DNA from 2 places in the Saccharopolyspora sp. MMCC62 genome. Region 2 is predicted to be linked to the other one. Evidence: riboswitches for the same ligand, from Rfam matches in the RefSeq annotation. Region 2 holds a riboswitch; the other holds the start of a gene.
What was found. Region 2 has a riboswitch for glycine ahead of gcvH (glycine cleavage system protein GcvH). Riboswitches for the same ligand answer to the same signal wherever they lie in the genome.

Region 1 (5,856 bases), on a different contig from region 2:
CCCGGCGGCGTTCCGCCGGAGCAGTCACCGGAGACCACCTCGGTCTTCAGGCCGTTCCTCTCGGAGCCGGAGAGCACCGAGAGTGCCCCCCAGGAGCCGGCGGCCTCCGGGGTCGATTCGCTGCCCGCCGGGGCTGCACTGCTGGTGGTCAAGCGTGGCCCGAACGCCGGGTCGCGGTTCTTGCTCGACCGCGAGACCACCAGTGCTGGACGCCACCCGGACAGCGACATCTTCCTCGACGACGTGACGGTGTCCCGTCGGCACGCCGAGTTCCGGCGAGAGGGCAACGACTTCGTCGTCGTCGACGTCGGCAGCCTCAACGGCACCTACGTCAACCGGGAACCGGTGGACACCTCGGTGCTGGCCAACGGCGACGAGGTGCAGATCGGGAAGTTCCGGTTGGTGTTCCTGACCGGTCCCATCGACGGTCAGGGCCGCTGAGGCGGACGTTCCGCGGACCGAGCGCATCGGGGCGACGCCGATCCGGCGCCGCCCCGATCGCTCTCGGCGGTGATCGTTCCAGGCGATCTCCGGGCCGCTGGTTCCCGCAGTCCGGAACGGGTTCTGCGGGATGCGGTGCGGTGTATCGTGACGGGGGACATCGTTCGCGTCGCGAGCGGTCGGCGCCCGACCCGGGAACCGACCTGGTCGGAGTCGCGGGAGCCGCGTCCGGTGAGCACCTCCGGGTGCCCGCGGAACCGGTGCGCGACGGCGTCGAAGACCGCCCCTGCCCGGGGCGGACAACGGAAGGGCCCGGTACCGGCGACCCCGCTGGTGCGAGGCCCGGAACGAGCCGGAAAAGCCGTCCACCGAGCGGAAAATCCGGGCGGGAACGACGGCCGGAGGTCGGCGTGTCCGCCGTATCGCGGGTAGCGTCAGAGGCGTCGGTGCGCGATCCTCGACCAAGGATGTCACGCTTCGGCGCGCTGGAGGAGGCGATGTGTCGATGAGCAGCGAAATGCGCGTCGTCGGCGTGCGAGTGGAACTACCAGCCAACCAGCCGATCCTGCTGCTGCGCGAGACCGAGGGCGAGCGGTACCTGCCGATCTGGATCGGATCGGTGGAGGCCACCGCCATCGCGCTGGAGCAGCAGGGCGTGCGACCCGCCAGACCTCTCACCCACGACCTGCTCAAGGACGTCATCGGCGCCCTCGGGCGGGACCTGGAGCAGGTGCGAATCACCGACCTGCAGGAGGGCACGTTCTTCGCGGAGCTCATCTTCGACGGGGACGTGCGGGTCTCGGCCCGGCCGAGCGACTCGGTGGCGCTGGCGTTGCGGATCGGGGTGCCGATCCACGCCGACGAATCGGTGCTGGACGAAGCCGGGCTGATCATCCCGGACGAGCAGGAGGACGAGGTCGAGAAGTTCCGGGAATTCCTGGACTCGGTCTCGCCGGAGGACTTCCGCGGCGCGGACACCTGATCGCGGCGGGCGGGGCTCGGCCCCGCCAGGCCGACCGCGTCGTTCGAGAGGGGCTCCTGGTGCCGCGCGCACCAGGGGCCCTTCTCGCATGCCGGGCCCCGGTCGGGGCACGCGTCACACCGGGGTCGGGGGACGGCTCCGCGCGTCGCGTTGACCCGGTCTCGGGGCGGGCTTACCTTCGAGGTGCGCGAATCGCCCCGATGTGATTTTCCAGGTCGGGGAAGGTCAAACCCCCGGTTCCATGATCGTTCGTGGTCGTTCTCGATGATCATGCGTCGAGCCGGGTTCGGTGGTTCGCCGGCTTCGGGCCGGGCGGAGGGAGGCAGGCGTGGTGGAGCGAGCACCTGGCGAGGAAGCCGCCGCAGGGGGTTCGGCACCGTTCCCGGACTCCGCGCTGCCGGACGAGCTCGTCGGTTATCGCGGACCCGCGGCGTGCCAGATCGCCGGGATCACCTACCGGCAGCTGGACTACTGGGCGCGCACCAAGCTGGTCGGGCCGTCCATCCGCGGCGCGGCCGGGTCCGGTTCGCAGCGGCTGTACTCGTTCAAGGACATCCTGGTGCTCAAGGTCGTCAAGCGGCTGCTGGACACCGGGGTCTCGCTGCACAACATCCGGGTCGCCGTCGAGCACCTGCGCCACCGCGGGGTCGAGGACCTGGCCCGGATCACGCTGTTCAGCGATGGCACGACGGTCTACGAGTGCACGTCCGCCGAGGAGGTCGTGGACCTGCTGCAGGGCGGTCAGGGCGTGTTCGGCATCGCGGTGAGCGGTGCGATGCGCGAGATCACCGGCACCATCCACGAGTTCCCCGCCGAGCGCGCCGACGGCGCCGAGGCCGTCGAGCCGGTCGGGGACGAGCTGTCCCGCAGGCGCGACCGCCGCATCGGCTGAGCGCTGCCACCCGGCACCGCTGGGTGCCGGGGCCATCACCGCCCGTCAGCGGCCCGCCTGGACCGTTGGGATGATCGGGCGGGATGAAGATCGCACCGTTCGGCCGTCACCGGATCGGGTAAGCTGCTGAGCATCGCCGACCCCGCGCGGGAGAGTTCGCCGTTGACCTGGTCAGCGGCGGCGCCGAAGGAGCAAACCCTCCCCGACAACCTCTCAGGCCTGCTGGACCGCACGGGCGAGATACCTCTGGAAAGCGGGACCACCGACGTGGTTCCCCGCCGACGGTGCAAGGCCGGTCCGCGGACCGGGTGAAGCTCTCAGGCGTTCGCATCGCGGACAGTGACAGAGGGGGAGAGCAGCACACGTGCTGCCGCCCTGTCCGTCGCGATGAATGAGGTGTGGCGATGACGACCGAAGACCGCATCCCGCTGGCCGCCCTGGAACACGGGACTCCGTTCGCCGACCGCCATGTCGGGCCGCTGCCCGCCGAACTGGCCCGGATGCTCGACGTGATCGGCGTCGGGTCGCTGGAGGAGCTCGGGCAGGCGGCCGTGCCCGACGGCATCCGGGAACGAGACCTGCAGCTGGCCCTGCCGGAACCGGCGACCGAAGCCGAGGCGCTCCGGCAGCTGCGCGACCTGGCGCGGCTCAACAGCCCGCACACCGAGATGATCGGGCTCGGCTACTACCCGACGATCACGCCGCCGGTGATCCGCCGCAACGTGCTGGAGAGCCCGGCCTGGTACACCGCGTACACGCCGTACCAGCCGGAGATCTCGCAGGGCAGGCTCGAGGCGCTGCTGAACTTCCAGACCATGGTGGCCGACCTGACCGGCGTGCCCGTGGCGAACTCCTCGATGCTCGACGAGGCCACCGCGGCCGCCGAGGGCATGACGCTGGTGCGCCGCGCGGGCCGGGCCAAGTCGCCGCGGTTCGTGGTGGACGCCGACGTGATGCCGCAGACCCTCGCGGTGCTGCGCACCCGGGCGGAACCGCTGGGCATCGAGGTCGTGGTGGCCGACCTGAGCGCGGGCGCCTCGGCGCTGCCCGAGGGCGACTTCTTCGGCGCGCTGCTGGCCTACCCCGGTGCCTCGGGAGCGGTGCGCGACCAGCAGGAGATCATCGAGCAGGTGCACGAGCGCGGCGGCATGGTCGTCGTCAGCGCCGACCTGCTCGCGCTGACCCTGCTGCGCGCCCCCGGTGAGCTGGGCGCGGACGTGGTGGTGGGCACCACGCAGCGCTTCGGCGTCCCGATGGGCTTCGGCGGCCCGCACGCCGGCTACATGGCGGTGCGCAAGGGCATCGAGCGGCAGCTGCCCGGCAGGCTGGTCGGCGTGAGCGTCGACGCGGACGGGAACCAGGCCTACCGGCTGGCGTTGCAGACCCGCGAGCAGCACATCCGCCGGGAGAAGGCCACCAGCAACATCTGCACCGCGCAGGTGCTGCTCGCCGTCGTGGCCGGCATGTACGGCGTCTACCACGGTCCCGCGGGGCTGCGGGCCATCGCGAAGCGGGCGCACCGGATGGCGGCCGTGCTGGCGGAGCGGCTGCGCCGCGGCGGGGTGCGCATCGAGCACGCCGCGTTCTTCGACACCCTCGTCGCCGAGGTGCCCGGCCGGGCCGCCGAGGTGGTGCAGGCCGCGCGGGACGGCGGCATCAACCTGCGCCACATCGACGACGACCACGTCGGTGTCAGCTGCGACGAGACCACCACGCGGGAAGCGCTGGTGCGGGTCGCGGAGGCCTTCGGCATCGCCGGGGGCGCGCTGGCCGACATCGACGAGCTGGACGCCGAGACCGAGGACGCGCTGCCCGCCGGGCTGCTGCGCACCTCCGAGTACATGACGCACCCGGTGTTCCACGCGCACCGCTCGGAGACCTCGCTGCTGCGCTACCTGCGCAGCCTGTCCGACTCGGACGTGGCGCTGGACCGCAGCATGATCCCGCTGGGCTCGTGCACGATGAAGCTCAACGCGACCGCGGAGATGGAACCGATCACCTGGCCGGAGTTCGCCGAGCTCCACCCGTTCGCGCCGGCCCAGGACGCGACCGGCCTGCTGGAGATCGTGCACGATCTGGAGCGCTGGCTGGCCGAGATCACCGGGTACCACTCGGTGAGCCTGCAGCCGAACGCGGGCAGCCAGGGCGAGTTCGCCGGGCTGCTGGCCATCCGCGCCTACCACCACAGCCGTGGTGCGGCGGCGCGGGACGTGTGCCTGATCCCGGCGAGCGCGCACGGCACCAACGCCGCCAGCGCCGTGATGGCCGGGCTCCGCGTGGTCGTGGTGCGCTGCGACGACCAGGGCAACATCGAGCTCGACCACCTGCGCGAAGTCGTCGACCAGCACCGCGACGACCTCGCCGCCATCATGATCACCTACCCGTCCACGCACGGCGTGTACGAGGACACCGTGGAACAGGTGTGCGCCCTGGTGCACGATGCGGGCGGTCAGGTGTACGTGGACGGCGCGAACCTGAACGCGCTGATCGGCCTGGCGCGGATGGGGGAGTTCGGCTCCGACGTCTCGCACCTGAACCTGCACAAGACGTTCTGCATCCCGCACGGCGGCGGTGGCCCCGGCGTCGGCCCGATCGGGGTGCGCGAGCACCTGGCGCCGTTCCTGCCGAACCACCCGCTGCAGCCCGCGGCGGGTCCGGCCACCGGGGTGGGGCCGATCAGCGCCGCGCCGTGGGGGAGCGCCTCGATCCTGCCGATCTCCTGGACCTACGTGCGGATGATGGGTTCCGACGGGCTGCGGCGGGCCACGCTGACGGCCGTGGCGGCGGCGAACTACGTGGCGCGGCGCCTCGACGAGCACTTCCCGGTGCTCTACACCGGTTCCGGCGGGTTCGTCGCGCACGAGTGCATCCTGGACCTGCGGGCGCTCACCAAGTCCTCCGGCGTCACGGTGGACGACGTGGCCAAGCGGCTCGCCGACTACGGGCTGCACGCGCCGACGATGTCGTTCCCGGTGGCGGGCACGTTGATGGTGGAGCCGACGGAGAGCGAGAACCTGGCCGAGCTGGACCGGTTCTGCGACGCGATGATCGCCATCAAGGGCGAGATCGACAAGGTCGCGAGCGGCCACTGGCCCGCCGACGACAACCCGCTCGTGCACGCTCCGCACACAGCGGCCTCGCTGGCCGGGCCGTGGGAGCACGCCTACACCCGGGCGGAGGCCGCCTACCCGCTGGGCACCGGCGCGCCGAAGGTGTGGCCCGCGGTGCGCCGGATCGACGGGGCGCGCGGGGACCGGAACCTGGTGTGCTCGTGCCCTCCGCTTTCGGCCTACGAGGGCTGACCGCGGCGCGGGGGTGAGCGGGAGCCGCTGCTGATGCACTACGGTGGGCGGCTCCATCCGATCGCCTCCGAGAGGAGTGCAGCAATGCTCACGATCAGCGAGAGCGCAGCCGAGGTCATCAAGGTCGTGCTGGCCGGCGGTGACTCGCCCGAAGGGTCGGGGCTGCGCATCGCCCCGGTCGCCGACGAGGCCGGCCAGGCCGAGTTGCAGGCGTCGATCGCCAGCGAGCCGCAGGGAGA
Region 2 (5,856 bases):
GGAGTCGGAACCGGTGACGGCGATCCGCCCGTCCGGCAGCGGCTCCACGGTGAGTCCGGCGGCCTGCAGCGAGTTCACCAGCGCCTGCGGGTCACCGGCCTGCACGAGCACCCGGTTGCGCTGCTGCGCGCGCAGCTGGTCCAGGTCGCCGTTGTAGACGCATTCGCCGCGGCTCACGATCACCACGTGGTCGACGGTGTGCTCCATCTCGCGCAGCAGGTGGCTGGAGACGAGCACGGTGCGCCCGGATGCGGCGAACGACTTGAGGAAGCCGCGCAGCCAGGCGATGCCCTCCGGGTCGAGCCCGTTGGCCGGTTCGTCGAGGATCAGCACCTGCGGGTCGCCGAGCAGCGCGGTGGCCAGGGCCAGCCGCTGCCGCATGCCCAGCGAGAACCCGCCCGCCGCGCGGTTCGCGGCGCCGGTCAGCCCGACGAGGTCCAGCGCGTGGTCGACCTGCTGGTCGGGCACGTTCATCGCCGCCGAGTAGCAGCGCAGGTGGTTGCGCGCGGTGCGGGACGGGTGGAAGCTCTGCGCCTCCAGCACCGCCCCGACCACGGTGGCGGGGTTGCGCAGCTGGGCGAAGGGCACCCCGTTGACGGTGGCGGTACCCGATGTCGGGTTCACCAGCCCCAGCACCATGCGCAGCGTCGTCGTCTTGCCGGAACCGTTCGGGCCGAGGAAACCCGTGACCACCCCGGGGTGGACGGCGAAGCTGAGGTCGCGGACCGCGCTCACCGGCCCGAAGTTCTTGCTCAGGTTCTGCACCAGGATCCGGCCGCTGCCGTCGTGCACACGCTCCTCCATCGTCGCTCGGCCCCGCAGGGCGCCCGCGAGCGCGCGACGCTGAACGATCACGCTCGGGCGCGGGGCGGTCCCATCCTGCCTGACCGGCCCGCGCCGTTAGGGGGGAGTGCGGAAATCAGCCCGTGCCGTGCTGCGGCCGGCTGATCGGCCGGTCCGAGCCCGGTGGTCGGCCGTCCTCCGGTCGGGGGGAGCGGTGGTGGACGGGTGCACTGGCGGGCCAGCGACCGGTCGGTTGCCGCGCCCCGGTGTCCGGTCCCGGTTCGCGGTCCGGCGCCGGTTCGCCGGCGGGGGCGTGGCGGCCGATCGGTGCGCCGGGCGTCGCGCTGTCGCCGATGAGGCCGCGGTGCACGTGCAGCCACGACTCGCACGGCCAGCTGCGGCTGCGCACCGTGCCGGAACAGGCGGGGCAGCGCCCGTCGGAGTCCGGGTGGTGGGCCTCCAGCAGGGCGCGCAGGCCGCCGGTGAGGCGGTGCAGTTCGGACCTGGCGACCGGTAACAGCTCTTCGGTGCCGCCTTCGGTGGCCACCCGCTCCAGCCGGGCCAGCCGGTCCAGTACGGCCTCCCGCATCTTCGCGTCGTCCACGTGCCACTCCCCGCGTCGTACGGTCATCGCGGCCGATCGGGACGGAGAAGGCGGACGTCCGTGGCGTCCGCGACGAGCACCGCCGCAGATCGGCGCGGCTTGGCGCACTCCCATCGGCAGTTCACCCGGCCGACCACACCGAACTCACCTGGTCGAGTGGATTTTCGGGCGGGTTCGGCCCCGATGGGTTCGTCACGCTCCGCACGTCGGAAATCAAGCGTTCGTGTCCTACACTGGGACCTGGCGGCCTGCTCCCGGTGACCCCCAGGCCGGTCGAGCGGGCCGCCCTCTAACCCCTATCGGGGTGCTCTCACCTCTGCGAGTGAAACTCGCCGGTCTCGCCGCGAAGTGGTCTCGGATGGTCCCACATGGTCTCGCGGTTGCGGATCAGACCAGCACCGCACCCGGGTCCGTGCGCGGCATCCCGTGCGCCACCGCCACCGCCTCGCTCACCAGCAACCCGCCGTGCGCGTTCAACCCGCGCGCCAGCGCCGCGTCCGCCCGGCACGCCGCTCGCCACCCCTGATCCGCGATGCGCAACGCGTACGGCAACGTCACGTTCGTCAACGCGTGCGTCGACGTGTTCGGCACCGCGCCCGGCATGTTCGCCACGCAGTAGAAGACCGCATCGTGCACCCGGAACGTCGGATCCTCATGCGTCGTCGGCCGCGAATCCTCGAAGCACCCGCCCTGGTCGATCGCCACGTCCACCAGCACGCAGCCCGGCTTCAACCGGGACACCAGCTCGTTCGACACCAGCTTCGGGGCCTTCGCCCCCGGCACCAGCACCGCGCCGATCACCAGGTCCGCCGACCGCACCGCTGACTCCACCGCGTACGCGTTCGACGTCACCGTGCGGATCGCGCCCCGGTGCGCCGCATCGATCTCCCGCAACCGGTCGACGTCGGTGTCCAGCACCTCCACCTGCGCACCCATGCCCGCGGCCACCCGCGCCGCGTTCAACCCGGCCACCCCGCCGCCGATCACCACCACCCGAGCCGGCGGCACGCCCGGCACCCCGCCGGGCAGCACCCCGCGGCCGCCCTGCGGCGTCAGCAGCGCCTGCGCGCCCACCTGCGGGGCCAGCCTGCCCGCGACCTCGCTCATCGGCGCCAGCAGCGGCAACCCGCCGCCCGCCGACTGCACCGTCTCGTAGGCGATCGCCGTGACCTCGGCGCGCAGCAGCTCGTTCGTCAACTCCGCCGACGCCGCCAAGTGCAGGTAGGTGAACAGCACCTGGCCCGAGCGCAGCCGCGGGAACTCCTCCGCCACCGGCTCCTTCACCTTCAACACCAGCTCGCCCTCGGCCCAGGCGTCCGCCGCCGACGGCACGAGCGCCGCCCCCGCCGCCGCGTAGTCCTCGTCCGGGATCGACGAACCACGCCCGGCACCGGCCTCCACGAACACCGAGTGCCCGCGCGCCACCAGCTCGTGCACGCCCGCGGGAGTGCACGCCACCCGGTACTCGTGGTTCTTCACCTCGCGCGGCACCGCGACCTTCACCCGGCCCACCTCCCGACACCTCGCCCGACCCCGCACTCCGCATCATCCGCCCCGAACCCCCACCCCGCCCGGACCGCGAGGAAGGGAACCTTTCCGCCACCGGTGACCGGAAGGTTCCCTTCCACGCCGCGATCCGGACGGGCGCGCGCCGGCGACGGGTGACACCCGTTTATCGTTGCCGGGCACGACCACAACCGAACAGCGCCGCAGAACCCGAGCGGGAGAGACCCTGCGCACCAGCAGGGCGCCGAAGGAGCAAACCCTCCCCGAAAAACTCTCAGGCACCCATGACCGCTCGGGCGAGGCCACTCTGGAAAGCGCGCGCCCCGGCGCCGCACCCACGGTGCAAGCCGCGAACCCGCGGCGAAGCTCTCAGGTCCCGAAACAGAGGGGGAGGCCCGCGAACCAGGGCACACCCGTGCCCGTGATGGTGAGGAGCCTCCATGTCCCTGCCCGAACAGCTGCGCTACACCGAAGAGCACGAGTGGCTCGACGACCGCGGCGACCTGGTCCGCATCGGCATCACCCCGTACGCGGCGGAAGCGCTCGGCGACATCGTCTACGTGCAACTGCCCGAGGTGGGCGAGCGCATCGAGACCGGCGCGGCCTGCGGCGAACTCGAATCGACCAAGTCCGTCAGCGACCTGTACGCGCCCGTCACCGGCGAAGTCGTCGCCGTCAACACGGCCGCCGCCGACGACCCCGCGGTCATCAACTCCGATCCGTTCGGCGCGGGCTGGCTGCTCGAAGTGCGCGCCGAACAGACCGGTGCTGTGCTCACCGCGCAGGAATACGCCCAGTTCACCAGCGGTGAATAGGCCGGGGCGAAGGGGGACGGAGCTGTGACGATCAGCGTCTTCGACCTCTTCTCGGTGGGCATCGGCCCGTCGAGTTCGCACACCGTCGGCCCGATGCGGGCGGCGCGGATGTTCACCGCGCGGTTGCACGACGACGGTCTGCTCGGTCAGGTCGACAAGGTGAAGGCCGAGCTGTTCGGTTCGCTCGGCGCCACGGGGCACGGCCACGGCAGCCCCACAGCGGTACTGCTCGGACTCGAAGGGCACGACCCGGAGACGGTCGACCCGGCCGCCGTCGAACACCGGGTGGAGACCATCCGCGCCGAGGGCAGGCTGCGGCTGGCCGGCGAACGCGACATCCGGTTCTCCGCGGACCGCGACCTGGTGATGCACCGGCGCAGATCGCTGCCGGTGCACCCCAACGGGATGCGGTTCACGGCGTTCGGCGGCGGCGCCGAACTGCGGTCCGCGGTGTTCTACTCCGTCGGCGGCGGATTCGTCGTCGACGACGACGCCACCGGAACCGACCGGATCAAGCCCGACGAGACCCCGGTGCGCCACCCGTTCCGCACCGGCGACGAACTGCTCGCCCGGGTCGCCGAAGCCGGCTCCCGGATCAGTGACGTCATGTTCGACAACGAGCTGTCCTGGCGCTCCGCCGAGGACATCCGGGCCCGGCTGCTGCACATCTGGTCCGTGATGCAGGAATGCGTCGACAACGGCTGCCGCAACGACGGCGAACTGCCCGGCGGGCTGCGGGTGAAGCGGCGCGCCGCCGCCCTGCGGGCCCACCTCGGCGAGCAGGACGACGCCATGGAGTGGCTCACCCTGTTCGCGCTCGCCGTCAACGAGGAGAACGCGGCAGGCGGCCGAGTGGTCACCGCGCCCACCAACGGTGCGGCCGGGATCGTGCCCGCGGTGCTGCACTACTACGTGCGCTTCGTGCCCGGAGCCGACGAGCAGGGCGTCCTCCGGTTCCTGCTCGCCGCCGGCGCCATCGGAGTGCTGTTCAAGGAGAACGCGTCGATCTCCGGGGCCGAAGTCGGCTGCCAGGGCGAAGTCGGATCGGCCTGCTCCATGGCGGCTGCCGGGCTCGCCGAGGCGATGGGGGCGACGCCGTGGCAAGTGGAGAACGCCGCCGAGATCGCGATGGAGCACAACCTCGGGCTCACCTGCGATCCCATCGGCGGGCTCGTGCAGATCCCGTGCATCGAGCGCAACGCCGTCGCCGCCGTCAAGGCCGTCACGGCCGCGCGGATGGCGCTGCGCGGCGACGGCAGCCACTTCGTCTCCCTCGACAAGGTGATCAAGACGATGCGGGAGACCGGCCGCGACATGAAGGTCAAGTACAAGGAGACCGCCCGCGGCGGGCTCGCGGTCAACGTCATCGAGTGCTGATCGGTTCCCTTCCGGCCTCGCCCCGCCCGGCGCCCACCGCCGCGCGGGGTGGGGCGAGGAAGGGAACCTTCCTGTCACCGAGGTGCCGGTACGCCGGGCCGCGGTGCTCCGGCGAGGAAGGGAACCTTTCGGTCACGGGTGGGATGAAGGGAACCTTCCTGTCACCGACGGCCGCGGCCCGACCCGGGCGATGACCGCTGCGAGGAAGGGAACCTTTCTGCCACCGGTGCGATGAAGGGAACCTTCCTGTCACGCTCGGGCGTCGTCCGGGGTCGTGGGGTACCCGGTGTGGTGGAGTGCGGCGGTGGTGTTCCGCCGGGCTGCGCGGGTGCGATCTCGGAGACCACTTAGGAAGTGCACAACTCAGTTGCGCACAACTCGAATCACGGCTAGTGTCGACCACGTGCAGGAGGCGGGGATGAGCGCGGACTCGGCGCTGTCACTGGATCAGCAGGTGTGCTTCGCGCTCTACAGCGCGTCGCGTTCCTTCACCAACATGTACCGGCCGTTCCTCGACGAGCTGGGGCTGACCTACCCGCAGTACCTGGTGATGCTGGTGCTCTGGGAGCACGACTCGCTCGCGGTCAAAGACCTCGGGACGATGCTCAAACTGGACTCCGGAACGCTGTCGCCGCTGCTGAAACGGCTCGAAGCGAGCGGACTGGTGGACCGGCGGCGCAGCACTCGCGACGAGCGGTCCGTCGAGATCGGACTGACCGAGCGGGGGCGGGAGCTGCGGGAGCACGCCGAGCAGATCCCGAATCGGGTGCT

Region 1: it holds a riboswitch for glycine, as region 2 does, so the genes downstream of both, gcvP (aminomethyl-transferring glycine dehydrogenase) here and gcvH (glycine cleavage system protein GcvH) in region 2, are expected to answer to the same signal.

Annotation. Positions count from the first base shown of each region.
Region 1 covers NZ_JBYKCM010000001.1:540,550-546,405, reverse strand. The annotation lists gene garA (glycogen accumulation regulator GarA) at 1-441, shown strand, start outside; gene AC29IT_RS02510 (bifunctional nuclease family protein) at 947-1,423, shown strand; gene AC29IT_RS02505 (MerR family transcriptional regulator) at 1,752-2,315, shown strand; glycine riboswitch at 2,453-2,555, shown strand; gene gcvP (aminomethyl-transferring glycine dehydrogenase) at 2,720-5,617, shown strand; gene AC29IT_RS02495 (HesB/YadR/YfhF-family protein) at 5,702-5,856, shown strand, end outside.
Region 2 covers NZ_JBYKCM010000009.1:265,857-271,712, reverse strand. The annotation lists gene AC29IT_RS21895 (ABC transporter ATP-binding protein) at 1-804, opposite strand, end outside; gene AC29IT_RS21890 (hypothetical protein) at 920-1,414, opposite strand; gene ald (alanine dehydrogenase) at 1,775-2,890, opposite strand; glycine riboswitch at 3,099-3,194, shown strand; glycine riboswitch at 3,196-3,285, shown strand; gene gcvH (glycine cleavage system protein GcvH) at 3,334-3,708, shown strand; gene AC29IT_RS21875 (L-serine ammonia-lyase) at 3,733-5,085, shown strand; gene AC29IT_RS21870 (MarR family winged helix-turn-helix transcriptional regulator) at 5,504-5,856, shown strand, end outside.